Regions from separate parts of the Laedolimicola intestinihominis genome, predicted to be linked through region 1. Evidence: predicted binding sites of a transcription regulator. Region 1 holds the regulator's gene; the other holds the start of a gene.
The links. The regulator HrcA, encoded in region 1, represses chaperone genes, less so after heat shock. The targets are predictions, from matches to a motif close to TGTTAGCACTCNNNNNNNNNGAGTGCTAACA.
Positions count from the first base shown of each region.

Region 1 (16,625 bases):
CAGGTGGCGAGACCGGACAGTATGCTGCAGAAGCTTTGCAGACGGGGCGTGAAGAAAGCAGACTGGTGGCGGGTATTGCTTCTGGGATTTTTGTTTTCCAATATTTTCATGTCCAAACAGAACTTCTATGTGTTCGCCATTTATGCCTTCTGTATGTTGCTGGTGGATCTCTTCACAGCGCCTGCGGAGGAGAAAAAGAACCGGTTGATCAGCTATCTCTGGGTAGCGGGCTTCGCGTTTGGGTTCCTGGGAATCCGTTATATTCCGGAATTTCTGCATTATGGCGTTCACCGGCACCGGGTGCTCCTTACGCTTCAGGAGCAGATCGCGATTCCGAAGCTGAATCCGGCTTCACCGCCTGCGGAGCAGAGCTCGGCCTTCAATCTCTACGGCAAGGGCGTGGGGCTTTCGGAGCTGCTATTTAAAATGGGACTTCACAAGACTACGTTCCGTTCCTTTGTGGGAACCTACGGAAGTCTCCAGTTCCCCAGTCCGGACTGGTACTGTCTGCTGATGGGGGCGCTGTATCTGGTGTATCTCATCGGCTGCTGCGGTTCTGTGCTTCGGGAAAAGGGACACGGGGAGCGGAAGGTGAAGCTGGGACTTCTGTTTTTCTGCGCGCTGGTGTCTTACGCGCTATTGCTCTACAATGCCTGGTTCATTGATTTCCAGGCCCAGGGGCGTTACATGGTTCCGGTGCTGATTTTCGCGGCCAACGCGGCGGCATTAAAGCCGGAGACTTCGAGGACGAAGTGGTTTCAGCTTGTGCTGGGAACCTCGGCGGTATTGTCGCTGTATTCCTTTGCGGTCTACTGTATTCCGAATATCAGGCCGCCGTACTAAGCAGAGGTCTTATACGGGAACAGGACGGGCAGCGAAAAAGAGAGAGGGCTATGCCCGGGAAAGGGGATTTGCAAATGAAAGAATATGAAGTTGTTCATGAGATTTTCAACGAGTGTGCCAACAATCAGATGCGGGACGTCTTTATCGAGGAGGTTCCTATTGATGATTTGGAAGAATATGTAAGGAAACACCACGAAAAAGAGCGGGACTTCACCTTTGAACGGGAAGATCTGGCCGATGGAACTGTCGTCTATCATGTAAATACCTCCGGGCTTTTGCAGCGATACACCTTTACGGAGATCTGAGATGGAAAAATTTTTTGAATGGGAATACCGTTTCATGATGTTTTTGCAGAATAGCATCCGGGGGCCGTTGCAAAATAAGGTGATGTGGTGCATCACCTCACTGGAAAACGCAGGGTTTCTCTCCATCGCGGCCTGCCTGGCACTGCTTCTGCAGCCAAAATGGCGCAGGGTGGGCGAGGCGGCCACCGTGTCCATGATTCTGGAATTTCTGGTGGTCAATCTGCTTTTGAAAAACTGGGTAGCCAGAGTGCGGCCTTATCATCTTCTGGAGGATCTGATTCTTCTGGTGCAGGAACCGGCAGACTATTCCTTCCCGTCGGGACACACGGGCGCGGCCTTTGCGGTGGCGTCGGTCATGTTTCTTGGCATGCCTCACAGCATCGGAGTACCGGCGCTCATCGTGGCGTCGCTGATTGGATTTTCCCGGATTTATCTGGGGGTACATTTCCCCACAGATGTACTGGGCGGAGTGGTGATCGGATGCGCGGCCGGATTTGTGGCCTGGAAGCTGACGGGAGGGAAGCTCCGATGAGAAAATGTGAGAAAGCGCGAGATTTTAATTCCGGCAGCGTGCTGAGCAATATTTTATACTTTTCCCTGCCCTATCTGCTGTCCTATTTTCTGCAGACCCTGTATGGCATGGCGGATCTTTTTATCATCGGTCAGTTTGACGGAACGGCAGCCACCACGGCGGTGTCTCTGGGAAGCCAGGTGATGCATATGCTGACTGTGATTCTGGTAGGTCTGGCCATGGGAACCACGGTCAGTATCGGACAGGCCGTAGGAGCCCGGGATAAAAAGCGGGCCGGCGAGGCCATTGGCAATACCGTCGTACTGTTCCTGGGCGTATCGGTGGCGCTGATGGTGCTGCTGACAGTGCTGGTGCGGCCCATTGTGGCGCTGATTTCCACGCCGGAGGAGGCTGTGGCAGGTACGATTCAGTATCTGACGATTTGTTTTATCGGTATTCCCTTTATCACTGCCTACAATGTGATCAGTTCCATTTTCCGGGGCCTGGGTGACTCGAAAAGTCCTATGTACTTTATCGCCATCGCCTGTGGCGTCAATATCGTATTAGATTATCTGTTCATGGGAGCCTTCCATATGGGACCTGCGGGCGCAGCCCTTGGTACGACCCTGTCTCAGACAGTCAGTGTTTTGATTGCCTTCTGGGCCATTAGGCGGCGGGATACCGGGCTTACCATGAAAAAATCAGATCTGAAGCCCAGGGGCACAGCCATGGGACAGCTTCTTCGCATTGGTCTTCCGGTGGCAATGCAGGACGGTCTGATTCAGGTGTCCTTTATCCTGATTACCGTTATCGCGAACCGCCGCGGACTCACGGATGCGGCAGCGGTGGGAATCGTGGAGAAAATCATCAGCTTTGTGTTCCTGGTGCCCTCTTCGATGCTGTCTACAGTATCGGCTCTCTGCGCCCAGAATATCGGCGCCGGAGAGGAAGAGCGGGCAAGGAAGACACTGCGTTACGCCATCTTCATAGCTACAGGGTTTGGCCTTTTTATGGCGGTTCTGGTTCAGTTTATCGCAAATCCGGTGGTCGGCCTGTTCTCGAAGGACGCAGCCGTGGTGATGCAGGGCGGCTGGTACTTCCGTGGTTATATTTTTGACTGTATGTTCGCGGGAATTCATTTCAGCTTCAGTGGTTATTTCTGTGCCTGTGGACGTTCAGAGCTGTCTTTCCTGCACAATATTGCGGCCATTGTGCTGGTGCGTATTCCGGGCGCGTATTTGATGTCAAAGCTGTTCCCCATGAGCCTCCTGCCCATGGGACTTGCCACGGCGGCGGGTTCGATGTTGTCCGTGATGATCTGTACCATTGCCTATGGATGGCTGAAAAGCTGTTCCCCATCAGACGGGCGGCGAAAAAAGTCTTTTTCTCATACCCGAAATGTGGTACAATAATTCTATTAATGTCTTTGGAGCGTGAAAAATGGTTGCCAATTATCTGACCAGTACCGTATTTATGATCATTATACTGCTGATTTTATTCGTGAAGATCTGCAACGATATGAAGCAGGAGAAAATGAAGCGCATGTATCAGGTGCTGGATATCACAGTAGTGCTCTATGTGTTGCTGGACGCGGGCTTTGCGGTCGACTTTCTGGAGGGAAGAAATCAGGAGCCGGGGTTTCAGATTGTTATCTTCCTGTTTTTCCTGGTCTATGTGATCACGCCGTTCATATGGCAGCTGTTTGTCCGCAGTTATACCAATGTGCCTCATGGACGGTGGTTTCAGATAGTGGAGAAGCTTCCGCTTATCATTCTGCTTGTCATGGTTGTAATGTCCCCTGATAATGGCTATGTCTGGTATATCACAGACACGGGAGACTATGTCCGGGGCAGTGGATTTGAACTTTTTACGGTCATCAATCTGTTCTATTATCTGGAAGCTTTTATAAATGGCATTTATATTCTCTATCACAAAATGTACGAAAAGGAGCCGTATCTTTTGCAGTCCCTGCTGCTGTCTACGATTCCGTTCGCGGCGGTTCTGGCTAATACATACCTGATTCCCCTGCGGATGACTTATCCGTTTCAGCCCTTCTGTCTGGTGCTGGGAACGCTGTTTGCGTATCTTTTCATGGCGGATCGACAGAAAAGCATGAAGGAAGAGCGCTATAACGAAAGTCTGAAGGAAGCGTTGGAGCTGGAAAAGAAAGCGTCCCGGCAGGCGGTTGAGGCCGGAAGAGTAAAAACGATCTTTCTGGCAAATATGTCCCATGATATCCGTACTCCCATCAATGCCATTTTGGGATTCACGGATATGATTGACCGGAATCCCGGGGATGAGGCGCAGGTAGTCAATGCGGTGGGAAAAATCAAGAATTCCGGTCAGGTGCTTCTGAATCTGATTAACGACGTACTGGATCTGACCCGGATTGAAAATGGCAAGCTGGAGCTGGAAGAAAGTGATATTGATTTGACGGCGCTGGTGAAAGATATGGAAACGCTATTTCTCCCGTCTGTCGAACAGAAAGGAATTGCCCTTACGATCTGGCAGGAAGTGGCGGATCCGTATGTACACTGTGACGAAGGAAAGCTGCAGCGGATTCTGGTTAATATCATCAATAATGCGGTAAAGTTTACACCGGCCGGCGGAAAAATTATATTTTTTGTAACGGAGGTTCCGGAAAACGATGGAACTTCGGAATATGGGTTCCGGATTCAGGATACGGGGATCGGTATCAGCAAAGAATTTCAGGAGCATATCTTTGAAGCCTTTGAACAGGAACGCAGCTCGTCAGTCGGCGGCGCTGCGGGCGCAGGACTTGGCCTGGCGATTGTGAAGAAGCTGACGGATTTGCTGGACGGAACTGTGACCATCGAAAGTGAGCCCGGAGAGGGAACGGCGGTGCAGCTGCGGTTTCATTTCCGGCAGACAGGGAAAGAGGAGATACAGAAGAAAAGAGAAGCAGAGAATACAGAGGATGATTTGTCCGGCCTGCATGTACTTCTGGTAGAGGACAATGAGCTGAATATGGAAATCGCTGCAGCCATGCTGAAGGAAAAGGGCGCGTCCGTGACCTGGGCCGGCGACGGACAGCAGGCGGTCGACCGGTTCCGGGAAAACCCGGCGGGGACTTACGATATCATTCTGATGGATGTGATGATGCCTGTGATGAACGGCCTTATGGCTACGAAGCAGATACGTGCCATGGAGCGGCCGGACGCAGCGTCCATTCCCATTTTTGCCATGACCGCCAATGCCTTCACGGAAGACATTGAGAAAAGCCGGGAAGCGGGCGTCAACGAACACTTAAGTAAGCCGCTGGATTACGGGAAGCTGGCGCGGATGATTCATGGATATGTGAAGAAAAAATAGAAGATTCTTATTTTTACAAAAGAACTCGCGGAAGACCAAAAGGTCATCCGCGAGTTCTTTCATTCAGAAATTATTTGACTCTTGCAGTCAGGCCGTCGCCCTCCACATCGATCACAATGGTTGCTCCGGTGGAAATCTCACCGCCCAGGATTAACTTGGCAGCCAGTGTCTCCACATGCTTCTGCATGTACCGTTTCAGCGGACGGGCGCCATAGACCGGATTGAAGCCGTGGTCTGCGATGAAGGTCCTGGCAGCGTCGGTCAGCTCCAGGGAAAGCTCCCGGTCAGCCAGACGCTCATTCAGTTCCTTCAGTAACAAATCAATGATCCGCGTGATGTTGCTCTTGGTCAGCGGCTTGAAGAGAATGGTCTCATCCAGTCGGTTCAGAAATTCCGGACGGAAATGAGCGCGCAGGTCATTCATAACCAGAGTCTGAGCCTCCGGCTTGATGCTGCCGTTCTCGTCGATGCCGTCCAGCAGATAGGAGGAACCGATATTCGAGGTCATAATCAGAATTGTGTTCTTAAAGTCCACGGTCCGTCCCTGCGAATCGGTGATACGTCCGTCGTCCAGTACCTGTAAGAGTACATTGAATACGTCCGGATGGGCCTTTTCAATTTCATCAAACAGGACAACGGAATAGGGCTTCCTACGAACAGCCTCCGTCAGCTGACCGCCTTCCTCGTAGCCTACATATCCGGGAGGAGCTCCGATAAGACGGGACACAGAATACTTCTCCATGTACTCACTCATATCGATACGCACCATATTGGACTCGTCGTCAAAGAGACTGGCAGCCAGAGCCTTCGCAAGCTCGGTCTTGCCGACGCCGGTGGGGCCAAGGAACAGGAACGAACCGATGGGCTTCGTGGGATCCTTAATACCGGCCTTGGAACGGATGATGGCTTCGGATACCAGAGTGACTGCCTCATCCTGACCTACGACACGCTTATGCAGCTCATCGTCCAGATGCAGGGTCTTGTTCCGTTCACTCTCAGTCAGCTTTGCCACCGGAATACCGGTCCAACGGGACACGATACGGGAAATTTCATCCTCAGTGACAGCTTCGTGAACCAGCGACAAATCCTTTTTGCTGATTTTCTCCTCTTCCTCAGAAAGTTCCTTCTGCAGAGCAGGCAGCTTGCCATACTGCAGCTCAGCGGCCTTATTCAGGTCGTAATTCTGCTGGGCAGTCTGAATCTGCTTATTGATATCCTCAATCTCCTCACGGAGCTTCTGCAGTCGCTCCACGGAAGTTTTTTCATTATCCCACTGTGCTTTCTGGGTATTGAACTGATCACGCAGCTCCGCAAGCTCCTTCTGCAGATGCTCCAGACGCTCCTGACTTAAGCGGTCGGTCTCCTTCTTCAGGGCTGCCTCTTCGATCTCCAGCTGCATAATCTTACGCCGCAGCTCGTCAAGCTCTGTCGGCATGGAATCCAGCTCCGTCTTAATCAGCGCACAGGCCTCGTCAACCAGGTCGATGGCCTTATCCGGCAGAAAACGGTCGGAGATATAACGGTTGGAGAGGGTAGCGGCAGCTACGAGGGCGGCGTCCGTAATCTTCACCCCATGGAACACTTCATACCGATCCTTCAGACCACGCAGAATGGAAATGGTATCCTCCACCGTCGGCTCGTCAACCATAACCGGTTGGAAACGACGCTCCAGCGCAGGATCCTTTTCAATGTACTGACGGTACTCATCCAGAGTGGTGGCGCCGATACAGTGCAGCTCGCCACGGGCCAGCATAGGCTTCAGCATATTGCCGGCGTCCATAGCTCCGTCGGTCTTGCCTGCGCCCACAATCAGGTGCAGCTCATCGATGAAGAGGATGATCTTGCCCTCGCTCTTCCGGACCTCCTCCAGAACGGCTTTCAGACGCTCCTCAAATTCGCCGCGGTACTTGGCGCCGGCCACCAGCGCGCCCATATCCAGGGAAAATACCTTCTTGTCCTTTAGACCCTCCGGTACATCGCCCCGCACGATACGCTGTGCCAAACCCTCCACAACGGCGGTCTTGCCGACGCCGGGTTCACCGATTAAAACCGGGTTATTCTTGGTCTTACGGGACAGAATCCGAATCACATTCCGGATCTCCGCGTCACGACCGATGACCGGGTCAAGCTTCTGCTCCCGTGCCTTTTCCACCAGGTCAGAACCATATTTACTTAAAGTATCATAGGTAGCCTCCGGATTGTCACTGGTTACACGCTGGTTGCCTCTCACAGAGGACAGCGCCTGCAGAAAACGATCCCTGGTAATGCCGTATTCCCGGAACAGCTCCTTTACAGAAGGACTGGGGTCATTTAACATGGCCAGAAACAGATGCTCTACAGAGACGTACTCATCGCCCATCTGCTTTGCCACATCCTCAGCGCTGATCAGTACCTTATTTAAATACTGACCGATATAGGGCTGTCCGCCGGAAACCTTTACTCTCTTATTTAATGCCTGTTCCACGCCATTCAGAAACAGATTCTGGTCGATGCCCATCTTCGCGACAAGCTTCAAGATCAGACTGTCCTCCTGACGGAGCAGACTCATCAGAAGATGTTCCTGTTCAATCTCCTGATTGCCATACTCATAGGCCAGCTTTTCCAGTTCGTTTACAGCTTGAATGGATTTCTGTGTAAATTTGCTGATGTTCATAAATCTGACTCCTTTCTTCTTCTAAGTTATATTGGTAAAATATGTTGTTAAAATAATAAAATATAAAAAAGAAAGTCCCGGCATCAAATACATTTCCATATCTGATACAGGGCCTTTTTCTTTTTCTGTACCCATTTATAACACTGCTGAAAGAAAAGATCAAGTACTTTTTTGAAAATAATTTATAAAAAATCTATAAAGTGTCAGACTACTTAATTATATAGTGCAAAACGGGGGAGTGAGGGTAAGCCCGCCCCGGTTCCTTTTCTCTCCGTCCGTTTTTCTTACCTTATATAAAGGAAAGCAAAAAAGATTTCTAAAAAAACTATAAACCCGCTTGACAAACCAAAATCATAGTGCTATCTTAATGTTAGCACTCGAGAGGGCAGAGTGCTAATAGATAAAAGCAACAAAGAAATGAAAAGAAACCAGTAAAGAAGAGGTGAACGAAATGGAACTGGATGAGAGAAAACAGAAAATCCTTCAGGCAATCATCCGTAACTATATGGAGACGGGCGAGCCGGTAGGTTCCAGAACCATTTCCAAATACTCAGATTTGAATCTGAGCTCCGCGACGATTCGAAATGAAATGTCAGACCTGGAGGAGATGGGTTACATCGTGCAGCCCCATACCTCAGCCGGACGAATTCCTTCTGATAAAGGATACCGCTTATACGTGGATCGTATTCTGGAAGAGAAGAATCACGAGGTACAGGAGCTGAAAGACCTGATGATTGAGCGAACCGATAAGATGGAGCAGGTATTGAAGCAGGTTGTGAAGGTCCTGGCTGCCAATACCAATTATGCTACCATGGTATCGGCCCCCACTTATCACAGGAACAAGCTGAAGTTCATCCAGCTCTCCAAAGTCAACGCGACGCAGATCCTTACAGTTATTATGATAGAAGGAAACATTGTCCGCAACAAAGTCATCGACGTGACCGAGGAGCTCGACCAGGAGACAGTCCTGAAGCTGAATATCCTGTTGAACAGTGTACTGAACGGCCTGTCCATTGAGGAAATTAATCTGGCGATGATTCAGAATCTGAAAGAGCAGGCAGGTATCCACAGCGAGCTGGTGGGCAGCGTCATTGATGCGGTGGCAGAAGTCATCCACTCCGAGGACGAGGTAGAGATATATACCTCAGGAGCGACCAACATCTTCCGCTATCCGGAGCTTTCCGATAACGGCAAAGCAAGCGAGCTGATCAGCACCTTCGAGGAAAAGCAGCAGCTGTCTGACCTGGTAAATCAGACACTGGAGAACAGTGACAGCAAAGGCATCCAGGTTTACATCGGACAGGAGACACCCATACAGTCCATGAAGGACTGCAGTGTAGTCACTGCTACTTACGAATTGGGCGAGGGCTTGCAGGGAACCATCGGAATCATCGGTCCCAAGCGAATGGATTACGAGAATGTATTGAAGACGCTGAAGACCCTGACTGAGCAGCTGGACGAGATTTACAATAGAAATAAGAAATAGAAAGGGGCAAGAACCCGTGGAACAGGAAATCAAAAACGAAGAGCTTCAGAATGAAGAAGCAAAGGAAGAAGAAACTGTGAAAGCAGAAGAAGCTTCCGAAGAAAAAGAAAGCACCGGCGGCGAGAAACCGGAGGAGACAGAAGCCGGAGAGGAGCCGGAGATGCTGAAGAAGAAAAAGAAAAAAGACAAGATGGAAGAGAAAATCGAGGAGCTTGAGGATCGCGTAAAGCGCCAGATGGCCGAATTCGATAACTTCCGAAAGAGAACCGAGAAGGAGAAGTCCCACATGTATGAAGTGGGAGCCCGGGATGTCATCGAGAAAATCCTTCCGGTGGTAGACAATTTTGAACGCGGTCTTGCATCTGTACCTGAGGATCAGAAAGAAAATCCGGTCATCGTAGGTATGGATAAGATATACAGCCAGCTGATGACCACTCTGACCGATCTGGGTGTAGAACCCATCGAGGCAGTGGGCGGGGAGTTTGACCCGAATTACCACAACGCAGTGATGCACGTGGAGGATGAAGAGCTTGGCGAAAATGTAGTAGCCGAGGAATTCCAGAAGGGTTACATGTACAAGGATACGGTAATCCGTCACAGCATGGTAAAAGTCGCAAACTAAGAAATTACATTTTACAATCAGAATACATTGAGGAGGTCTCTATTATGAGCAAGATTATTGGTATCGACTTAGGAACAACAAACAGCTGCGTAGCAGTTATGGAGGGTGGTAAGCCCGTAGTAGTAGCAAATACAGAGGGAGCAAGAACCACACCGTCTGTAGTGGCATTTACAAAGACAGGCGAGAGACTGGTAGGCGAGCCGGCAAAGCGTCAGGCAGTTACCAACTCCGAGAAAACCATTTCTTCTATTAAGAGAGAGATGGGTACCGATCACAAAGTAAACATCGACGGAAAGCAGTACACTCCGCAGGAGATTTCCGCTATGATTCTGCAGAAGCTGAAAGCAGACGCAGAGAACTATCTGGGCGAGAAGGTTACCGAGGCAGTTATTACGGTACCGGCATACTTCAACGACGCACAGAGACAGGCAACCAAGGATGCAGGTAAGATTGCAGGCCTGGATGTAAAGCGTATCATCAACGAGCCGACCGCTGCGGCACTGGCATACGGCTTGGACAATGAGAAAGAGCAGAAGATCATGGTATACGACCTGGGCGGCGGTACCTTCGATGTATCTATCATCGAGATTGGCGACGGCGTTATCGAGGTTCTGGCTACCGCAGGCGACAACCGTCTGGGCGGCGACGACTTCGATAAGAAGATTGTAGATTACATGCTTGCAGAGTTCAAGCGCACCGAGGGTGTAGACCTGTCCGGTGACAAGATGGCTATGCAGAGACTGAAAGAGGCCGCAGAGAAGGCGAAGAAGGAGCTTTCCAGCGCAACCACAACTAACATCAACCTTCCGTTCATCACAGCAACCGCTGAGGGACCGAAGCATTTCGATATGAACCTGACAAGAGCAAAATTCGACGAGCTGACCCACGATCTGGTAGAGCGTACCGCAGGACCGGTTCAGGCAGCGCTGAAGGATGCAGGCATTACAGCTTCCGAGCTTGGCAAGGTACTGCTGGTAGGCGGTTCCACACGTATTCCGGCCGTACAGGACAAGGTAAAACAGCTGACCGGCCATGAGCCCAGCAAATCTCTGAACCCGGATGAGTGCGTGGCTATCGGTGCTTCCATTCAGGGTGGTAAGCTGGCAGGCGACGCAGGCGCAGGCGATATCCTTCTTCTGGATGTTACTCCGTTGTCTCTGTCCATCGAGACCATGGGCGGTATCGCAACCCGTCTGATTGAGCGTAACACAACCATCCCGACCAAGAAGAGCCAGATCTTCTCTACCGCAGCTGACAACCAGACAGCCGTAGATATCAACGTCGTACAGGGTGAGCGTCAGTTCGCGAAGGACAACAAGTCTCTCGGTCAGTTCCGTCTGGATGGAATCCCGCCCGCAAGACGTGGTGTTCCGCAGATTGAGGTTACCTTCGATATTGACGCAAACGGTATTGTAAATGTATCCGCAAAGGATCTGGGTACCGGCAAGGAGCAGCATATCACCATCACCGCAGGCTCCAATATGTCTGACAGTGACATCGATAAGGCAGTGAAGGAAGCTGCTGAGTTCGAGGCTCAGGATAAGAAGCGTAAGGAAGCCATCGACGCGAGAAACGACGCGGACTCCATGGTATTCCAGACCGAGAAGGCACTGGAGGAGGTTGGCGCACAGGTTGATCCGGCCGACAAGTCCGCAGTAGAGGCAGAGCTTACTTCCTTGAAGGCAGTTCTGGAGAGAACCAAGGATCAGACTGATATTTCTGACGCAGACTTAGATGAGCTGAAGAATGGCAAGGAAAAGCTGATGAACGCGGCACAAAAGGTATTTGCAAAGGTATATGAGCAGGCCCAGGCAGCACAGGGTGCGGCAGGCCAGGCAGGACCGGATATGGGAGCAGGCACCGGAACAGGCGCAGGCGCTTCTGATGATGTCGTAGACGGCGACTACAGAGAGGTTTAATAAAAAAGAATCAGGCTTGACAGAAAATGGGCGTTGCGCTATATTGAAAGGCAGGCTTGAAAGAAAAGAATCCAAGAAAGGCTCGAAGGAGCCTTTCTTGCATATCAGAAATCTGATATGCAAGAAGCCTTCCAGGCGTAGAATCCTGCAAAGCAGGATTCTTTTAGAGGCTTTACCGCAAAGCAATTGAGAAAAGGTATAAAGGAAGATAGAAAAAATGGCAGAGCAGAAGAGAGATTACTACGAGGTTCTGGGCGTAGACAAGAACGCGGACGACGCCACTATTAAGAAGGCGTACCGTCAGCTGGCAAAGAAATACCACCCGGATATGAACCCCGGCGATAAAGAAGCGGAAGTGAAATTCAAAGAGGCTTCCGAGGCGTACGCAGTCTTAAGCGATCCGGACAAGAGACGTCAGTACGACCAGTTTGGTCATGCGGCATTTGAAGGAGGCGCAGGCGGTGCAGGCGGCTTCGGCGGCTTTGATTTCAACGGCGCGGATATGGGAGATATCTTTGGAGACATCTTCGGTGATCTCTTCGGCGGCGGCCGCGGCAGACGTGCCAACAATGGCCCCATGCAGGGGGCAAACTTACGTACACAGGTACGCGTGACCTTCGAGGAAGCAGTTTTTGGCTGTGATAAGGAGATCGAGCTGACTTTGAAGGATGAGTGCAGCAGCTGCCATGGAACCGGCGCGAAGCCGGGTACCTCCCCGGTGACCTGTCCGAAATGCGGCGGCAAGGGACAGGTGGTATACACCCAGCAGTCCATGTTCGGCATGGTGCAGAACGTGCGTCCCTGTCCGGATTGTAACGGAACCGGTAAAATCATCAAAGAAAAGTGTCCGGACTGCTACGGCACCGGTTATATTGCCAGCAAGAAAAAGATTTCTGTTACGGTACCGGCAGGTATCGACAACGGCCAGAGCATCCGTATCCGTGGAAAGGGAGAGCCGGGGGTTAACGGCGGTCCCAGAGGCGATCTGCTGGTTGAGGTTATCGTGGCCCGTCACCCGATTTTCCAGCGGCAGGATATGAATATCTACTCCACGGCTCCCATCAGCTTCGCCACGGCGGCGCTCGGCGGCACCGTCCGCATCAAGACCGTGGATGGTGAGGTGGAGTATGATGTGAAGGCCGGAACCCAGACCGACACCCGCGTGCGTCTGAAAGGCAAGGGCGTACCGTCCCTGCGCAATAAGAACACCCGCGGCGATCATTATGTGACGTTGGTGGTACAGGTGCCGACAGATTTAAGTAAGGATGCGAAAGAAGCCCTGCGCGCTTACGATGATATTGTGAACGGTAAGAATCCGGAGAAGCCGGGTAAAGGAAAGAAAGGCTTTTTTGATAAAATGAAAGAGGCGCTGGACGAGTAATCCGGCGTAAGATAAAAAGAGACAGCGTGTTATCTCATTTCTGATAACACGCTGTTTTGCGATCCTGAGAAATAAAGGGAGTGCTGCGACATTTCGCTTACATCCGGTTCGTAAAGGCGTCTATGGTATGTACCTGCCGGGCCAGCGAAAACCACCGGTTCAGCTGCGCGCTGTTTCGCTGGGTCAGAATCTGCTCGCGGATCCGTAAGGGTACTTCTCCGTAATCGGACAGGGTCTCCAGAATACATTCTGCCTTCCCTTCCGCAATTCCGTAGGAGCGCGCCTTATCATAAATCAGCTCATAATATTCATCGGTCATTCGGGAATCCCTCTTTCATTACATTTTATACAGGAATCGTCAGAAATCCGGTATCCCGTACAATAAATTCACAATATCATACAAATCCAAACAAATCAAGGAAAAATATGGTAAAGACAGAACCGGACAATAAGAGACAGAAAAAGCTGTCTGCTATGTGGAAAAATTATCGTGACAATGTACAACAAAAATTCTCAGAATCCGCAAATGTACATCAAAAAATACAACAATCAAATGGACAACCGCCAACCAATATGTTACAATCAGCTATGTATGAAGATATCAAAAATGCCTTGCCAGGGCTGATAAAATAAGGAGGAAATATCATGGCTAGAAAAATGAAGACCATGGATGGAAACCATGCAGCAGCGCATGTATCATATGCGTACTCTGATGTTGCAGCTATCTATCCGATTACACCGTCATCTGTTATGGCAGAAGCTACTGACGAATGGGCTACACAGGGAAGAACCAATATCTTCGGACAGACCGTACAGGTTACCGAGATGCAGTCTGAGGCTGGAGCAGCAGGTGCTGTTCACGGATCTCTGGCAGCAGGTGCTCTGACTACTACCTTCACAGCATCTCAGGGACTTCTTCTGATGATCCCGAACCTTTACAAAGTAGCTGGTGAGCAGCTTCCGGGCGTATTCAACGTATCCGCTCGTGCGCTTGCAAGCCACGCACTGTCCATCTTCGGTGACCATTCCGACGTATATGCCTGTCGTCAGACCGGTGTTGCAATGCTTTGCGAGTCCAGCGTACAGGAAGTTATGGACCTGACTCCGGTTGCACACTGCGCAGCGATCAAGGGTAAGATTCCGTTCATCAACTTCTTCGACGGATTCCGTACATCCCACGAGATCCAGAAGATCGAGACATGGGATTACGAGGATCTGAAGGATATGGTTGACATGGATGCAATCGACGCGTTCAGAAAGAATGCCCTGAACCCGAACCATCCCTGCCAGAGAGGTTCTGCACAGAACCCGGATATCTTCTTCCAGGCAAGAGAGGCATGTAACCCCTACTACGATGCTATGCCGGCTATCGTACAGGAGTACATGGATAAAGTAAATGAGAAGATTGGAACAGACTACAAGCTGTTCAACTACTACGGAGCAGCAGACGCAGAGCACGTTATCGTAGCTATGGGTTCTGTATGCGATACCATTGAAGAGACCATCGACTATCTGGTAGCAGCAGGTGAGAAGGTCGGCGTTGTAAAGGTACGTCTGTACCGTCCGTTCAGCGCAGAGGCACTGGTAGCAGCTATTCCGGAGAGCGTAAAGAAGATTACCGTTCTTGACAGAACCAAGGAGCCGGGAGCTCTTGGCGAGCCGCTGTACCTGGATGTAGTAGCAGCCCTGAAGGGAACCAAGTTCAACGATACACCGGTATTCACAGGCCGTTACGGACTGGGATCCAAGGATACCACACCGGCACAGATTGTTGCTGTATACAAGAATGATACCAAGCAGAAGTTCACCATCGGTATTGTCGATGATGTTACCGGACTTTCTCTTGAGACAGGTGCTCCGCTGGTAACAACTCCGGCAGGAACCATCAACTGCAAGTTCTGGGGACTGGGCGCAGACGGTACTGTAGGCGCTAATAAGAACTCCATCAAGATCATCGGCGACAATACAGATATGTACGCACAGGCTTACTTCGATTATGACTCCAAGAAGTCCGGCGGTGTGACCATGTCTCACCTCCGTTTCGGTAAGAGCCCGATTAAGTCTACATACCTGATTCACAAGGCAAACTTCGTAGCATGCCACAACCCGTCCTATGTACGTAAGTACAACATGGTACAGGAGCTGGTAGACGGCGGTACCTTCCTGCTGAACTGTCCGTGGGATATGGAAGGCATCGAGAAGCATCTGCCGGGACAGGTTAAGAGCTTCATCGCGAACCACAACATCAAGTTCTATGTGATCGACGGTATTAAGATTGGTAAGGAGATCGGACTGGGTGGACGTATCAACACCGTTTTGCAGTCTGCATTCTTCAAGCTGGCGAACATCATTCCGGAGGAGCAGGCTATCGAGCTGATGAAGGCTGCTGCAAAGGCTACCTACGGTAGAAAGGGTGACGCCATCGTTCAGATGAACTACGACGCTATCGACGCAGGCGCTAAGCAGGTTGTTGAGATTACCGTTCCGGAGAGCTGGAAGAACGCAGCTGACGAGGGACTGGACTTCACACATGCAGAGAACGGCCGCGGCGACGTTGTAAACTTTGTAAATGATATTCAGGCAAAGGTAAACGCACAGGAGGGTAACTCTCTTCCGGTATCCGCATTCAAGGATTACGTAGACGGTACAACTCCCAGCGGTTCCTCTGCTTACGAGAAGCGTGGTATCGCAGTAGATATCCCGGTATGGAATGCGGAGAACTGTATCCAGTGTAACCGTTGTTCCTATGTCTGCCCGCATGCAGTTATCCGTCCGGTAGCCCTGACAGAGGCTGAGGCAGCAGCTGCTCCGGAAGGAATGAAGATGGTTCCGATGACCGGTATGGCAGATTACAAGTTCTCTATGGTAGTATCCGCACTTGACTGTACAGGCTGCGGTTCCTGTGTAAATGTCTGCCCGGGCAAGAAGGGTGCTAAGGCACTTGCAATGGAGAACATGGAAGCAAATGTTGCAGAGCAGAAGAACTTTGATTATGCAGTTACTCTGCCGGAGAAGACAGACGTTATCGCGAAGTTTAAAGAGGCTACTGTAAAGGGAAGCCAGTTCAAGACTCCGCTGCTCGAGTTCTCAGGCGCATGCGCAGGCTGTGGTGAGACTCCGTACGCAAAGCTGATCACACAGCTGTTCGGCGACAGAATGTATATCGCAAACGCAACAGGATGCTCCTCTATCTGGGGTAACTCCTCACCGTCCACACCGTACACGGTAAATCAGAAGGGTCAGGGTCCTGCATGGTCCAACTCCCTGTTCGAGGATGCAGCTGAGTTCGGTTATGGTATGAGCCTGGCTCAGAACGCTGTCAGAGGCGGACTGAAGGCTAAGGTTGAGGCTCTTATGGAGACAGCGAACGATGATGTGAAGGCTGCTGCTCAGGAGTGGCTGAATACCTACGGCGTAGGCGCAACCAACGGAACTGCTACAGACAAGCTGGTAGCTGCTCTGGAGGCATGCGGATGTGACGCTGCTCAGGAGATCCTGAAGGATAAGGACTTCCTGGCTAAGAAGTCTCAGTGGATCTTCGGTGGTGACGGCTGGGCATACGATATCGGCTT
Region 1 is NZ_JBBMFE010000012.1:28,458-45,082, forward strand. Features, by position in the region: gene WMO29_RS12205 (glycosyltransferase family protein) at 1-843, shown strand, start outside; gene WMO29_RS12210 (hypothetical protein) at 918-1,148, shown strand; gene WMO29_RS12215 (phosphatase PAP2 family protein) at 1,150-1,680, shown strand; gene WMO29_RS12220 (MATE family efflux transporter) at 1,677-3,071, shown strand; gene WMO29_RS12225 (ATP-binding protein) at 3,100-4,992, shown strand; gene clpB (ATP-dependent chaperone ClpB) at 5,063-7,645, opposite strand; gene hrcA (heat-inducible transcriptional repressor HrcA) at 8,097-9,131, shown strand; gene grpE (nucleotide exchange factor GrpE) at 9,148-9,753, shown strand; gene dnaK (molecular chaperone DnaK) at 9,798-11,672, shown strand; gene dnaJ (molecular chaperone DnaJ) at 11,890-13,053, shown strand; gene WMO29_RS12255 (hypothetical protein) at 13,151-13,372, opposite strand; gene WMO29_RS12260 (hypothetical protein) at 13,480-13,686, shown strand; gene nifJ (pyruvate:ferredoxin (flavodoxin) oxidoreductase) at 13,699-16,625, shown strand, end outside.

Region 2 (16,625 bases), on a different contig from region 1:
GCAGATTTGGGGCGATTCATGTCGAATCGCTCCTTTTTTATGGAAAATCCGGTATCCTACAATCAGAAAGCGGCGGGGCCGTAAAAAAGAGGATAAAGGAGAATTTATTATGAAGAAGAAAGTGTTAGCAATGATTTTAGGTACCATGTTGGTTCTGTCTCTGGCAGCCTGCGGAGGTTCTGACGATGCGACAGAGGCTGATGCTACAGCGACTGAGGAGACTGCAGATACCGAAGAGGCGACAGAGGATACCGAGGAAGCAGCAGATGAGACGGCAGCAGAGGATGTGGAATTCGAAGAAGGCGATGACGGCCCCCTGTGGAGCATTGATATGATGACTGAGCCGGTAGACGTGGCAGATACCACCTGGAGCTTTACAGGCGGCTGCATTGACGGCGAGGAGCTGACGGATGAAGAAATCGCAGCATCTCTGGAGCAGTACGGCGGACAGCTTGATTTCGTGTTCAATGCGGATGGTACCGCAAAGATGGTACAGGGTGGCGGAGAAATAGACGGCACCTATGAGGCAGACAGCACCGGATACGGCGTATACTTTGATAACAATGGCAGTGAGCTGAAGTATTATTGCGCATTTGCTCAGCAGGATGACGGCAGCGTTGTCATGATTGCCCTTTCTGATACAACCGGTTACAACGGACTGTATTTCATGCAGTAAAAACAGAAATCCGAACGGCGGATGCGGCATGGTCCGCACCCGCCGTTTTTATGGACTGGTCACTTGGAAAAGCAAGGTAACGGGAACTATGAAAACAGGAATGATAGTGGGTTTGCTGCTGATACTGCTGGTGGGCTGGATAATCTCAGCACAGCGCAGACTGACGCCAATGGATGAAAATATAAAAAATGCCATGGGCCAGATCGGAGTGCAGTTATTCTCCCGTTATGAGGCAGCGATTGCCTTACTGGAGCTGTTGCAGCCGTATGGAGAAGAACTGTGGAAGACGGCGAGATGGCTTCAGGAAAAACGGCGCACAGTGACGGCGGAGACGGAGCCTGCTGACGCAGCCGAACAGGGCGTTTTGCTTTCGGAAGCACAGCGGATTTTACTGGAGGCAGTGGAGCGTTGTCCGGCTGCGCAGGAAAATAAAAACTGTCGAAATTATCTGGACGCATTGGATAGCTATGGAAAAATGCTTCAGACCAGCACATTGATTTACAATGATACGGTATCGAAATTTAATCAGAGTATAAGGCCGTTTCCGATGAATGTGGCGGCCAGATTGTTGCATTTTCAGAAAAAAGCATATCTGGAAATGAGATAACAGGAGGAATATTATGGGATTATTCAGCAACCACAAAAAAGTGTGCCCCATCTGCGGCAATCCGACCCCACGTCTGCTTCCGACGAAAATCGAGGATATGCCCATCTGTAAGGAATGTGATAAGAAAATTGATCTGCCGGACGGCGCAGTAAATGAAATGAATCTGGAGCGGTTTCGGCAATATCTGACGTTCTATGATCAGAATCAGACGCTGCGGGACACCTTCAATGAGACCTGGCGTTACGATTTCGGCTTCGGCGGCGGAAGTCTGCTTTTGGATACGGATCACCGGCTGCTGCGTCTGCGGGATGACGAGCGGGCGTTGGTGTTCGAAGTGTCAGCAATCAAGTCCTTTACCATTAAGGAGGACAGCACCGCCATCTATGCCAGTGGAAAGGAAAATCTGAAATGCCATGAGAGTGACGCGCCGGACAGAGTACGCGCCATGTCGAATCTGATCGAGCAGTTCCAGTTGCAGCGCCAGGAATTTGAATGGATGCTGCAGCGCCAGGATGCCGCGGTACGCCAGCATACCCGCAGCGGCAGTCCCATGCCCACGGTTATCGGCAATGAACCGAAACGGCTGACAACTCTCGATCGTCCCACCTTCGATACCAAAGGGCCGGTCCGCCAGTTCAAGGTAACGCTGAATCTTCAGCACCCCTACTGGAGCAAGATGCAGTGGAAGGTGGATGGCCCGTCCTTCGATCGGGACGATCCCAGCGTGGAGGAATATATCGAGAAATACGAAAAGAAGGAGAAGAAGCTTCATACGATGGCGAAGAAGCTGATGAAAATGATGAATCCGGCGGCAAAGGAGGACTGGGTATGAAGAAAAAATGGATAGCACTGTTTTTGTCCTGCGTCATGGCAGCGTCCCTGTGCGCCTGTGGCGGTGACGAAGAGGAAGCGGCTTCTCCATCTGTAAGTGCAGCTTCCGGCGAAGAAGGAACCTGGTCCATCTACTGGTATCTGTGCGGAAGTGATCTGGAGTCGGGCGGCGGCTTTGCTACCGGCGATCTGGCAGAACTGATGGAGGTAGAGCTGCCGGAAAATGTAAATGTGGTCATTGAAACCGGCGGTGCCAGTGAGTGGCAGAACGATGTGGTGGACGCGTCCAAGCTGCAGCGATGGGTCTATAACAGCGAGGGCCTGAATCTGGTGGACGAGCAGCCCTCTGCCAGCATGGGAGACGCAGAGACTCTGGCGGATTTCTTAAGCTTTGCGGAGACCAATTACCCGGCGGAAAAGACGGCAGTGGTATTCTGGAATCACGGCGGCGGCTCGGTGTCCGGCGCTTCTTTTGATGAAATTTATGGTTATGACTCACTAACTCTGGATGAGATGTACGCGGCATTTTCCAGCGTCTGGGAGCCTTCGGAAGAGGAGCAGCCGCTGGAGCTGGTTGGATTCGATACCTGCCTGATGGCGACCGTGGATGTGGCCAACACGTTTTCCGATCTGGCACATTACCTGGTGGCTTCCGAAGAGACAGAGCCAGCCAATGGCTGGTATTATTCTCAGTGGGTAGGAGCCTTGGCAGAAAATCCGGATATGGACGGAGAAGAACTTGGAAAAATCATTTGCGACGCCTATTATGCCGGCTGCGAGGAAGTAGGAACCCAGGATAATACGACGCTTTCTCTGACAGATTTATCCAGGGTAGGCCCGCTTCTTAAGGCTTATGAGACCTTTGGCGCGGAGGCGCTGTCCGCGGCCTGCACCGATCCGGCCTTTTTCTCCCAGTTTGCCCGTGCGGCTTCCCAGAGCGAGAATTATGGTGGAAATACCAAGGAGCAGGGTTATACGAATATGGTGGATTTGGGCCATATGGCCCGCCAAAGCTCCGGCATGCTTGGATCCGCCCAGAGTGTGCTGGACGCCCTGGATGCGTGTGTGCTTTATCAGGTGGGCGGCCAGTACCGCAGTGAGGCGACCGGTCTTTCCTGTTACTATTCCTACAATGGTGATGTCAATGATTTCAACGGTTACGCAGGCGTAGGAGCAGGTCTTGCTTTCAAATATTTCTATGCTTATGAGCTGACCGGCGAGTTGGATGATTCGGGTATGAAATACATTGCCGATATGGATTTCACGGAACTTCCGACCGTGGAAAATCTGCTGAGTGTGGACTGGGACGGCAAAGCGCTGGAAGTGAACGGGGACGGCGTATCCTATCTGACCCTGGGACCGGAGGCCAATGATATCCTGGCGGGCATCGGCTTCTCTCTCTATTATGTGGATGAGGGAAATGACATGATGCTGCTTCTGGGTACGGATAACGATATGGAAGCAGATTGGGACAACGGTATCTTTTACGACAATTTCCGCAATGTCTGGGGAAGCATCGACGGCAATCTGGCTTATATGGAGTTAAGCTACGAGAGTGAAGATTACAATCTGTATGCCGTACCGGTTCTTCTGAACGGTGAGGCTTATAACCTTCAGGTAGTATACGATTTCAATACCGAGGAGTGGAGTATCCTGGGCGCGCGCCAGGGTATCGACGACAGCGGCATGGCAGACAAGGAGCTGCGTCTGCTGGAAGAGGGTGATGAGCTGACCACCATCTGGTATATGGCCAGCGTCAGCGGCGAGGATGAATTCGAGGCTTATACAGCGGATACCTTCACGGTGACAGCGGACACAGCCTTTGGCGAAATGGAACTGCCGGACGGCTCTTATTCCATGGTTTATGAGATGCGTGACGCCATGGACAATTACGCTTACTCTGACGCGGTTTTCTTTGACTGTGCAGGGGGCGAAATTACGACAACCGTATACGAATAAGCAGAGAGAAGGGCGGCGGCGCGGCAGCGCAGCCGTTCCTTTTGTGTGAAACAGGTTGTGAACATTGCCGAAAAAAATAAAAAAAGAATAAAACAGCAGATTTTTTTTCGAAAATGCGATATGCTTTTCTCAGATTGTTCCGGAAGTCTCCGGGGGTTTCCATATATTACAGAAGAAAAAGAGAATAAAGGGGAAGAAGTGGAGGAAATCTTTTGTTTTGTAAGGTTTTATCGGCGGCTATCGGCGGCGTGGAGGGTTATCCGGTTCGTGTGGAGGCAGATGTAAGCGAAGGTATGCCGGGCTTTCTGATGGTGGGCTATCTGGCGTCGGAGGTGCGGGAAGCGGCAGATCGGGTGCGGACGGCCCTGCGCAATACCGGTTATCCGCTTCCGACGAAGCGTATTACTGTGAATCTGGCCCCGGCCAGCATCCGAAAGGAAGGTTCCAGGTTTGACTTGGCAGTGGCTGCCGCAGTTTTGGGAGCAATGGAGAAGATTCCTGCCGGAAATCTGGATGGCTTGATGATTGTGGGCGAGTTAAGCCTGAGCGGTCAGGTACTGGGTGTCTCCGGCGTGCTGGCACTGGTGGAAAAGGCAAAAAAACTGGGGCTTCGTCGCTGTATCGTTCCTGCTGTGAATGCCCGTGAGGGAGCGGTATTTCGGGATATGGAAGTTGTGGGTGTGTCAAAGCTTAAGGAATTAATAGAAATCTTACAACATCCGGAACAGGCCGGAAAGACGGTTGTAGATGTGGACGCACTGTTCTCTGAACAGGCGGCGGAAAGTGAAGGACAGGAGGATTTTGCCCAGATATATGGACAGACAGAAGTGAAGCGGGCGGCAGAAATTGCAGCCGCGGGCATGCACAATTTTCTGATGATTGGTCCGCCAGGCTCTGGTAAAACCATGATTGCCCGAAGGATTCCGGGAATTCTGCCAAGACTGTCCCTGGAAGAAAGCCTGGAGATTACAAAAATTTACAGTATCGCGGGATTGCTGCCGGAGCGGGGGTCTCTGCTTTTAAAGCGTCCCTTCCGTTCACCCCATCACACCACCACGGCGGAGGCCCTGGCTGGCGGCGGTCGGATCCCCGGACCGGGGGAAGTATCCCTGAGCTCCAAAGGAATCCTTTTTTTAGATGAGCTGCCGGAATTTCGCCGGGCTGCCCTGGAGATTTTGCGCCAGCCTCTGGAGGAGAAGCGGATCTGTATCAGCCGAACGGCGGGAATCTATACATTTCCGGCGGATTTCATGCTGGTGGCGGCCATGAATCCCTGCGCCTGCGGCTATTATCCGGACAGGAACCGCTGCTGCTGCGCCCAGCGGGATGTGATTCGATATCTGGGAAAGCTGTCTCAGCCTTTGTTAGATCGGATCGACATCTGCGCCAATGTTTCTCCGGTGGGGTTCGACGCCCTGCAGCAGACCGGAAAGGAGGAATCCACGGCGGAGATTCGCACTCGGGTGGAGCAGGCCCATGAGATACAAAAAGAGCGTTACCTGGGATTGAAGGCACGATTCAACGCCCAGCTTGGCGCAGGCGATACAGAAAAATACTGTGGGCTTGGGAAAAAGGAAAAAGAGCTGTTGGGGGACGCCTTTGATGCATTAAATTTAAGCGCCCGGGCATATCATAGGATTGTCCGGGTGGCCAGAACCATTGCGGATTTGGAAGGAAAAGAACAGATAGAAGAAAGGCATATATTGGAGGCGTTGGGATACAGGCCGCCCGATCGGAATTTATGGATGAAGGGGATATAGAAGGATGGCAGAGAAAAATTACTGGCAGTGGTTTTGCAGCAGCCTCTTTTACGCTCCCGGCCTGGAACATAAATTACTGGAAAAATATGGAACGCCTGAGCGGGTTTTTCACAGCAAAGAACAGGAGCTGACGGAAAGTTTTCCCTCGAATCAGGAGAAACTGACGATACTGGCCGTAAACCGGAAAAAATGGGACTTTAACCGGGAAGCGGAGCGCCTGCAGCGGCTTAATCTTACCTTTTTAAGTATCGAAGATCCCCGCTATCCCAAGCGGCTCGGCACAATTCCGGACGCGCCCTGTGGTCTCTTTGTCCGGGGAAAGCTTCCTGAGGAAGAAAAATCTGCAGTCGCCATTGTGGGAGCCCGGGACTGTACCACGTATGGCCGCAATCTGTCCCAGTGGTTCGGTGGGGAGCTGGCGGCAGCTGGGGTACAGATTTTAAGTGGCATGGCCCGGGGTATCGACGCTTACAGCCATTACGGGGCATTGAAAAAGGATGGCGCGACCTTTGCGGTGCTGGCAGGCGGAGCGGACATGTGCTATCCGGAATCCAACCGGGATATTTATATGGAACTGGAACGGCGGGGCGGAATCATTTCCGAGTGTCCACCGGGCGTCCGGCCTCTGAAATATTATTTCCCATTAAGAAACCGGATCTTAAGCGGCATGTCGGATCTGGTACTTATAATAGAAGCAAGGGAGAAAAGCGGCTCTCTTATTACCGCCGATTATGGGCTGGAGCAGGGAAAGGAAGTCTATGCGGCCCCGGGACCCCTGGGAGAGGCCTTAAGCGCCGGCTGTAATAACCTGATAAGACAGGGAGCCGGGATCGCCATTTCACCGGAACAGCTGTTAGAAGTTCTCCATATTTTACCGGGATTTAACAGGAAAAAAATGCAAGAAAATAAAATTGTGCTTGAAAGGTCTGAAAATTTGGTGTATAGTTGTTTACGCTTGCAGGCTCAGAGCCTGGCGGAGATCTGCGCGAAAACAGGACTTACGCCCGGAGAGACCTTGAGCGTTATGACAAAACTGCAAATGAAAGGCTATGCCAAAGAAGTATATAAAAATTATTATACGCTTTCTTAAGAGCATTTGCAGCAGACAGCGGATATCAAAGAAAGAGAGTAAGTATTATGGCAAAGAATCTGGTTATCGTGGAGTCTCCCGCAAAGGTAAAAACCATCAAGAAATTTCTGGGATCCAACTATGAGGTGCTGGCGTCCCAGGGACATGTAAGAGATTTGCCCAAGAGCCAGCTGGGTTTCGATGCGGAGCACGACTACGAACCCAAATACATTACCATTCGCGGCAAGGGTGATATTCTTGCTAAGCTGCGCAAAGAAGCGAAGAAAGCAGATAAAGTATATCTTGCAACCGACCCTGACCGGGAAGGCGAGGCGATTTCCTGGCATCTGTCCCAGGCGCTGAAGCTGGACCCGAAGAAAATGTACCGGATTACCTTTAACGAGATTACCAAGAGTGCGGTAAAGGAATCCTTAAAAAATGCCCGTGAGATCGACATGGATCTGGTCAATGCCCAGCAGGCCCGTCGGATGCTGGACCGTATGGTAGGTTACCGTATCAGCCCGATTCTCTGGGCGAAGGTAAAAAGAGGTTTAAGCGCAGGCCGCGTACAATCTGTGGCACTCCGTCTGATTGCGGATCGGGAGGAAGAGATCAATGCGTTTGTACCGGAAGAGTACTGGACATTGGACGCGGATTTTCTGGCGGACGGCGGTAAAAAGCCGCTGCAGGCCCATTTCTACGGCACGAAGGACGGTAAAATGACTGTGAAGTCCAAAGAAGAGATGGAGCAGATCCTGAAGGAGCTGGATGGCGTCTCCTATGAGGTCAGTGAGGTGAAGAACGGCGAGCGAGTGAAAAAAGCGCCCCTTCCTTTTACAACCAGTACCCTGCAGCAGGAGGCTTCCAAAACCCTGAACTTTTCCACCCAGAAGACCATGAGCGTGGCACAGCAGCTTTACGAGGGTGTGGATATTAAGGGCAGTGGCACGGTGGCGCTGATTTCTTACCTGCGTACCGATTCTACCCGTGTATCGGAGGAAGCAGCGAAGGCGGCGCATGAATACATTGCTTCCAATTACGGAGAAAATTATACATCCAAAGGTCAGAGCGCCAAGACCAGCGGCAAGAAGATTCAGGACGCCCATGAGGCAATTCGCCCCACGGATCTGTCCCGGACACCGGCTGCTGTGAAGGATTCCCTGACCAGAGAGCAGTTCCGCCTGTATCAGCTGATCTGGAAACGGTTTGCAGCCAGCCAGATGGCGGACGCAGTCTATGAGACCTCTTCCGTGAAGATAGACGGAGGCAAATACCGTTTCACCATGTCTGCGTCCCGGGTGACCTTCGACGGTTTCATGGCGGTTTATGTGCAGGATGAGGAAAAAGAGGGAGACAGCCGTCTCCTGAAAGGATTCAGTAAGGATACGAAACTTTCGCTGAAGGAATTTGAGAGCAAACAGCATTTCACACAGCCGCCGGCTCACTATACAGAGGCAGCGCTGGTAAAGACCCTGGAGGAGCTGGGTATCGGACGTCCCAGCACCTATGCGCCGACGATTACGACGATTATCGCCCGCCGTTATGTGTCAAAGGAAAATAAGAACCTGTATCTGACCGAACTGGGTGAGGTCGTTAACAATATGATGAAGCAGGCCTTCCCCACCATCGTGGAGACTGATTTTACGGCTAATATGGAAGGACTTCTGGACTGCGTTGAAGAGGGAACCGTCAACTGGAAGACGGTTGTAGAGAATTTCTACCCGGATTTGGAAAAAGCGGTTGAGGCAGCGGAAAAAGAGCTGAAAGAGGTAAAGATTGAGGATGAGGTAACTGACGTGGTCTGCGAGGAGTGCGGCCGTCATATGGTTATCAAATACGGTCCCCATGGCCGTTTCCTTGCTTGCCCGGGCTTCCCGGAGTGCCGCAATACCAAGCCATATCTGGAAAAAATCGGCGTACCGTGCCCGAAATGCGGCAAGGACGTGGTACTTCGCAGAACCAAGAAGGGAAGAAAATATTACGGCTGTGAGAATAATCCGGAATGTGATTTCATGTCCTGGCAGAAGCCTTCGAAGGAAAAATGCCCGGTCTGCGGCAGTTATATGGTAGAAAAGGGCAGCAAGCTGGTCTGCGCCAATGAAACCTGCGGCCATGTAATGCTGAAGAAACAGGATGAGAAGTGAGTAGTCAGAAAACTTTGAAAATATAGATTGAAAAATGGATAGAATTGTGATAAAATTCATATAAATTCCGAGTTATTGAAAAAATAAAGCGAAAAGGTAGAAAAAGAACGCTTTCGGGAACTAAAATACGATGGAGGGAACAGAGTGAGCGTACAATTATTGGATAAAACAAGAAAGATCAATAAGCTGCTGCACAATAACAATTCCAGTAAAGTGGTATTCAACGATATCTGTGAGGTGCTGACAGAAATTCTGAATTCTAATATTCTGGTTATCAGTAAGAAGGGTAAAGTGCTGGGTATCAGCCATTGTGAAGGTGTGGAGGAGATTCAGGAGCTGATCGTAGATGAAGTTGGCGCGCATATTGACGAAGCGCTGAACGAGCGCCTCTTAAGTATCCTGTCCACCAAGGAGAACGTGAATCTGCAGACCCTGGGCTTTGAATCCGAGAATGTTCGCGATTATCAGGCTATCATTACTCCGATTGATATCGCAGGCGAGCGTCTGGGAACCCTGTTCCTGTATAAATACAAAGAGCAGTACGATATCGACGACATTATCTTAAGCGAGTACGGCACCACCGTTGTAGGTCTGGAAATGATGCGTTCTGTCAATGAGGAGAACGAGGAAGAGAAGAGAAAGGTCCAGATTGTAAAATCCGCCATCAGCACCCTGTCATTCTCGGAGCTGGAGGCTATTACCCATATCTTCGAGGAGCTGAAGGGCAACGAAGGTATCCTGGTAGCCAGCCGTATCGCTGACAGCGTGGGCATCACCCGTTCCGTCATCGTCAACGCCCTTCGGAAATTCGAGAGTGCAGGCGTCATTGAGTCCCGTTCCTCCGGAATGAAGGGAACCTACATTAAAGTAGTGAACGATGTGGTATTCGATGAGTTGGCGAAATTAAAGAAAGAATCATAAGGCTTCCAAAATGAGAATACGATTACAGTGCAGAAAAAGATTCAAAAAGAACGATTTCTGCACTGTTTTTATGTAATAGGAAATTCCATCGTAGTTTCTAAAAAAAGCATAAAATCCAAAAAAGCGGTTGACAAATTTTCTGGAAAGATTTAATATAATAACCGTAAGTTAGCACTCATATTGAACGAGTGCTAATAATAAAATGAGGATAAGATGAAAATCCAAGGAGGAATAGAAATGAAGTTAGTACCGTTGGGAGACAGAGTTGTACTGAAGCAGTTTGAAGCAGAGGAGACTACCGCATCCGGAATCATTCTGGCAAGCAAGTCTCAGGAGAAGCCGCAGCAGGCTGAGGTCGTAGCAGTAGGACCTGGTGGAATGGTAGATGGAAAAGAAGTTACCATGCACGTAAAGGTTGGCGATAAGGTTATCTATTCCAAGTATGCCGGAAATGAAGTAAAGCTTGGCGACGAAGAGTACATGATTGTAAAGCAGAATGACATCCTTGCAATTGTAGAGTAATATCGAAAGATATTATTCTTTGCCGAATGGCATCCTGAGCGGAGCGTGCATATCCGTCAGGATATGACCGAATAATGATATAAAAATCTGAAAAAGAAACTGGAGGAATCAGAAATGGCTAAGGAAATCAAATACGGCGTAGAGGCCAGAAAAGCACTGGAAGCTGGAGTTAATAAGCTTGCGGATACCGTAAGAGTAACAATCGGACCAAAGGGAAGAAACGTAGTACTGGATAAGCAGTACGGCGCACCCCTTATCACAAATGATGGTGTGACCATCGCAAAAGAGATCGAGCTTGAGGATCCGTTTGAGAACATGGGCGCTCAGCTGGTAAGAGAGGTAGCGACCAAGACCAATGATGTAGCAGGTGATGGTACAACCACCGCAACGGTTCTGGCACAGGCTATGATTCATGAAGGCATGAAGAACCTGGCGGCAGGCGCAAACCCGATTGTCCTGAGAAAGGGTATGAAGAAAGCAACAGACGCGGCAGTAGAGGCGATCAAAGAGATGAGCAGCCCGGTTACCGGAAAGCATCAGATCGCGAGAGTTGCAGCAGTTTCCTCTGGAGACGAAGAAGTTGGCAACATGGTTGCTGACGCTATGGAAAAGGTGACCAACGACGGTGTTATCACTATCGAGGAGTCCAAGACCATGAAGACTGAGCTGGACCTGGTAGAAGGTATGCAGTTCGACAGAGGATATATTTCCGCATACATGGCAACGGATATGGAGAAAATGGAAGCAGTTCTGGATAATCCGTATATCCTGATTACCGATAAGAAGATCTCCACCACACAGGAAATCCTTCCGTTGCTGGAGCAGATCGTACAGTGCGGCAGAAAGCTCCTGATTATTGCAGAGGACATCGAGGGCGAAGCTCTGACCACTTTGGTTATGAACAAGCTGCGTGGAACCTTCACCGTTGTAGGTGTAAAAGCACCGGGTTACGGCGACAGAAGAAAAGAGATGCTGCGTGATATCGCTATTCTGACAGGCGCAAATGTAATCTCCGAGGAGCTTGGCCGTGAACTTAAGGATGCAAAACTCGAGGATCTTGGTACAGCCAAATCTGTTAAGATTCAGAAAGAGAATACTATCATCGCTGAGGGCGCAGGCTCCAAGGAAGATATCCAGCAGAGAATCGCACAGATTCGTGCGCAGATCGAGGAGACCAAGTCCGACTTCGACCGTGAGAAGCTGCAGGAGAGACTTGCAAAGCTGGCTGGCGGCGTAGCAGTTATCCGTGTCGGCGCTGCAACCGAGACTGAGATGAAGGAAGCAAAGCTTCGTATGGAGGATGCTCTGGCAGCAACCAAGGCAGCTGTAGAGGAAGGTATCATCGGCGGCGGCGGATCCGCATATATCCATGCAACCAAGAAGGTAGCAAAGCTGCTTGATACAGTAGAGGGCGATGAGAAGACCGGTGTAAAGGTTATCCTGAAAGCACTGGAAGCGCCGCTGTTCCATATTTCCGCAAACGCAGGACTGGAAGGCGCAGTTATCATCAACAAGGTAAGAGAGAGCGAGCCGGGAATCGGCTTCGACGCACTGCATGAAGAGTATGTGAACATGGTAGAAGCAGGAATTCTTGATCCTGCAAAGGTAACAAGAAGCGCACTGCAGAACGCAACCAGCGTAGCAGCTACCTTCCTGACAACCGAGAGCTGTGTAGCAAATATCAAAGAAGAGACACCCGCAATGCCCGCAGGCGGCGGAATGGGCGGAATGATGTAACACATCAGCAGGAAACCAAGCGCCCGGCATAGCCGGGCATTTGGTTTCATCAGATGTGTTAATGAGAAAACCACGTAAGTGGTTTTCGAATATAAGCCCAAGGAAGAAAAACAAGCACCCCCGCGGCAGGATTTATCCTGCCGCGGGGGTGCTTGTTTTCTCCCGGGGTCAATATCCCCCCTTGCATCCTCCCCCAAACCATGCTATACTCTACTAGGAAACTGAACAACAAGCATAGGGGTGCTGGCGGAAGCCGGCTGAGATTTGGACTGAGGCTGTCCATGACCCGTAAAACCTGTTGGATAATGCCATCGTAGGGAGTAGATTTTTAAAAGATATGCGATAAATCCGCCCGGCGTAGGCCGGGCGTTTTTTTGCGCAAAAACCTCTTGCGGCACAGTTTAACACATACTATTAGGAGGAACTGTAACATGACAACAAAGAAATGGGAATTGAAGGACATCATCATGATGGCGATTTTGGGAGTCGTATTTTCAGCCATTTACCTGGCTGTTTTTGACGGAGGCGTTGTGCTTTCTACCGTACTTGCCCCGACCGGACTTTCCAACTTCGCGTTTGAAATCATCTATGGCGTATGGTTCATGGCTGCCACACTGGCTGCTTACATCATCCGTAAGCCGGGCGTAGCTCTGGTGGCAGAAGTACTGGCTTCCGTAGTAGAGCTTCTGATGGGCAATTCCGGCGGCGTAACCGTTGTATTGACCGGACTGATTCAGGGCGCAGGTGCAGAGCTTGCATTCGCTTTATTCCGTTATAAGAAATGGGATCTGGCGAGCATGTCCCTGGCAAGTGTATTTTCCGCTGCCTTCATTTTCTGTTATGAGCTTTACTATCTGAACTACATTGCGCTGGCACCGAGCCTTCTGATTGCGCAGCTGGCAGTCCGTTTCGTAAGCGCCATCGTATTCTCCGGCGTGATCTGCAAGCTGGCTGGCGACGGACTGGCAAAGACCGGTGTGGTAAAGAGCTATGCCATCGGCGCGAAAGCAAAGAGCGGAAAGGTATATGACGAGGAGGACTAAAAAATGGATAAGTTAAAGGTCGTTCTGGACTGGTTCCCGAATACAAATCACACAGGCTATCTGCTGGCGCAGAAGCGCGGTTGGTTCAAAGAGGCCGATCTGGATGTGGAGATCTTCGGTGAGGTACATGGCGAGATGGAGCTCCACGGCGGAGATTTTGTCTGCGGACCGGAGATTGCTATGCTGGAGTGCCGGGAGCGGGGTATTAACCTGACCGGTATTGCGGTTATGACCCAGAAATGTGATTCCGGTATCGTCTCCCTGAAGGAGGCGGGCATCACCCGCCCCAGAGAGCTGGAGGGCAAGCGTCTGACTCACTGGACCCCAGCCTGGTTCCACGCAGCGATTCGTCGCGTGGTAGAAGCAGACGGCGGCGACTACGATAAGATTAATCTGGTAAATCTGGATGTAGGCGATATCGTAGCCACCCTGGGCAATGTGGCGGACGCTACCTGGGTTTATGAGAATTGGGAAAATCAGGTGCTGCTTGAGGCAGGAAAAGAGATTAACTACTTTAACCTGGGCGATGTGGATCCCATCTTTGATTTCTGCGCGCCGGCCATGGCGGCTTCCGAGAAAATCTTACGTGAAAAGCCGGATGCAGTGCGTCGTTTCCTGAAGGTCCTGGATCGGGCATACCGTGAGGTGGCTGCGCATCCGGAAGAAACCGTTATGGAAGTACGTGATATGCTGCCTGCAGACGCTACGGAGTCTCTGCTTATCCGCAGTCAGAAGCATCTGGCTCCGATTTTGCTTGACAAGGAAGGCCGGTGGGGCAGAATCGACGCCCAGAGATGGAACCGTATGGCGGATTTCCTGGTGGAGTGCGGCGTGATTTCCGGAAGAACCGAGAAGGAATTTACCAACGAGTATTTTGAAGCATGAGTATAAAAGTCGAACATCTGGAATTTACCTATTTTGAAGACAGAAAGAATATTCTCTGTGATTTAAGTGCGGAATTTGATGCCGGTGAGATTACCATTCTCACCGGCGCTTCCGGGTGTGGCAAATCCACCCTGCTCTATCTGGCAGCGGGCATCTACCCTCACAGCGCCGGGATTTTGCGCTCCGGCAGCGTCAGCGTAGAAGGAGTACGTCCGGACAGTCTGACGGCATCGAAGCGCTGCGCCCTGGTGGGCATGATGTTCCAGAATCCGGAGCTGCAGTTCTGCATGGATACAGTGGAGCATGAGCTTTTGTTCTGCCTGGAAAATATCTGCACGCCCCGGGAAGAGATGATGGAGAAAGTAGACGGAGCGCTGGCTTTCTGTGAGATATCACACCTGAAAAAGCGGACGCTTCACAGCCTGTCCGGCGGCGAACGTCAGAAGGTTATGCTGGCCTGCCTGACCCTGCTGTCACCCAAATGGCTCCTGCTTGACGAGCCTTTTGCCAATATTGATGACGCTTCCGCCCGGATGATTGCGGGCAAATTAAAAGAACTGAACCGGACGAAGGGCATCGGCATTCTGGCGGTGGATCACCGGCTGGAGAACTGGCTTGGTATCGCGGATAAAGTGCGGGTTATGGAAAATGGTGTATTGCGGCCGGAAATCATGGATGTAAATACACTGGACGGGGCGCTTTTGAAGGAGCTTGGCGTGATTGTACCGGGCGAGGCCTATGAGACAAAGCTTCCGGAAGCGCAGTCAGGCGACGTGGTGCTGCGGTTAGAGCATCTGGCACTCAGACATGGAAATAACCATATTTTTACAGATATAAATGCCGAATTTCGTTCCGGCTGCATCTATGCCATTGTGGGTGAGAGCGGCTGTGGAAAGAGCAGTCTCTTCGGCGCACTGTCCGGCCTCTATTCCTATCAGGGACAGGCGTTGCTGGAAGGCCGGGAGCTTCGAAAGCTCCGGAAACAGGATTGGGGTAAAATCGGTTTCGTCACCCAGAATCCCCAGGATCAGTTTGTAAGCGATACGGTGAAAGAGGAGATTCTGGTGGGTCTGAAAAAGCGGGAGGACGCGGAGATGAAAACGGAGGAAATCCTGCGCGGCATCAAGCTCTGGCGATATCGGGATATCTCTCCCTATATGCTGAGCCAGGGGCAGCAGCGCAGACTTGGCGTGGCGGCCCTGATGGCCTATCCCTGTAAGGTGCTGGTCTGCGATGAACCTACCTACGCCCAGGACCGCAATAACACAAAGGCGATCATGGATGCCCTGTGCCGACAGGCCAGAGAGCATGGTGTGGCCCTGATTTTCTCCACCCACGACCGGCAGCTGGCAAAGGATTATGCAGATGAGATACTGGAACTGAAGGGAGGCAGACTATGCGTACACTGAATCCGGCAATGAAATTTGTGACGCTGTTGTGCGTGACCTTTGTACTGGCCTTCCGCTACAATCCAGTGCTGAATCTGGTGGTGTTCGTCCTCTGCATGGCAGCTCTGCTGGTGTCAAAGGTTCGCCTGAAGACCCTGGGACTTCTGATGCTGCCCATTTTGCTGGCAGCTACGGGGATGTTCTTTACCGGCTACCGGTTTTCGGCTGACGCGTCCATGCCGGTGGCGGCGGCAGACTTTCTGATCAGCGATTCCCGGGTCTGGAACGGGGTGGCTCAGGCGAGCCGGGTGTTGGCCTATGCGGGCGTAGGTTTCCTGTTTACTCTGACCACGGATCGGATTTTGATGGTCAAGTCCTTTGAAAAGCAGTTTCATTTGCCGCAGGTCTGGGCCTACGGCCTTCTGGCAGCCTGGGGCGTATTTCCACAGGCGGTACAGGAATATAAGCGGACCAGGGCGGCGTTTCGGGCGAGGGGATTGAAGGTGTTCCCGATATCCCCGGCGCTTTTGAAGCCTTTGCTGGTGAAATCCGTCCGTTGGTCCGAGGAGCTTTCCATTGCCATGGAGTCCAAGGGCTTTTCGGGAGAGGAGAAGCGGACCGAATACATGCAGGTGCGGGTACATGCCCGGGACTGGCTGTTCCTGATTTTATGTGTGGGTCTGACAATTGTCTGCTCTACGTAGAACAATACGTGTCCGCCCGGTAAAGACATATGTGTAAAGCTGGAAGCATTTATCGGAAAGAAAAGGGTACAGTGATTAAAAAAACTTATGAGTCAAAAAAAGCTGTTTTCCGACAGCTTTTTTTGTATTCTTTTTTCTTCTGTAATGTATTGACAATTCAGAATCTTTTCGCTAAGATAAGTTATCAATAACCGTCGCACACGGACACAAATGAATAGAAGAACAATGACTTGAGAGGAGAGAATAAAATGGGTAAGATTATTGGAGAAAGCATTACCTTTGACGATGTACTTCTGGTACCGTCCTATTCCGAGGTGATTCCGAATCAGGTGGATCTGACCACACATCTGACGAAAACCATCAAGCTGAACATTCCGAT
Region 2 is NZ_JBBMFE010000008.1:122,837-139,461, reverse strand. Features, by position in the region: gene WMO29_RS10210 (isomerase) at 110-676, shown strand; gene WMO29_RS10205 (LemA family protein) at 765-1,283, shown strand; gene WMO29_RS10200 (DUF4428 domain-containing protein) at 1,297-2,115, shown strand; gene WMO29_RS10195 (clostripain-related cysteine peptidase) at 2,112-4,073, shown strand; gene WMO29_RS10190 (YifB family Mg chelatase-like AAA ATPase) at 4,286-5,833, shown strand; gene dprA (DNA-processing protein DprA) at 5,838-6,923, shown strand; gene topA (type I DNA topoisomerase) at 6,971-9,046, shown strand; gene codY (GTP-sensing pleiotropic transcriptional regulator CodY) at 9,191-9,967, shown strand; gene WMO29_RS10170 (co-chaperone GroES) at 10,205-10,489, shown strand; gene groL (chaperonin GroEL) at 10,604-12,226, shown strand; gene WMO29_RS10160 (ECF transporter S component) at 12,658-13,269, shown strand; gene WMO29_RS10155 (ABC transporter substrate-binding protein) at 13,273-14,154, shown strand; gene WMO29_RS10150 (ABC transporter ATP-binding protein) at 14,151-15,563, shown strand; gene WMO29_RS10145 (energy-coupling factor transporter transmembrane component T family protein) at 15,551-16,246, shown strand; gene guaB (IMP dehydrogenase) at 16,495-16,625, shown strand, end outside.
Region 2: WMO29_RS10170 (co-chaperone GroES) is a predicted target of HrcA. The motif match lies at 10,134-10,164, and genes of this name have one in related genera.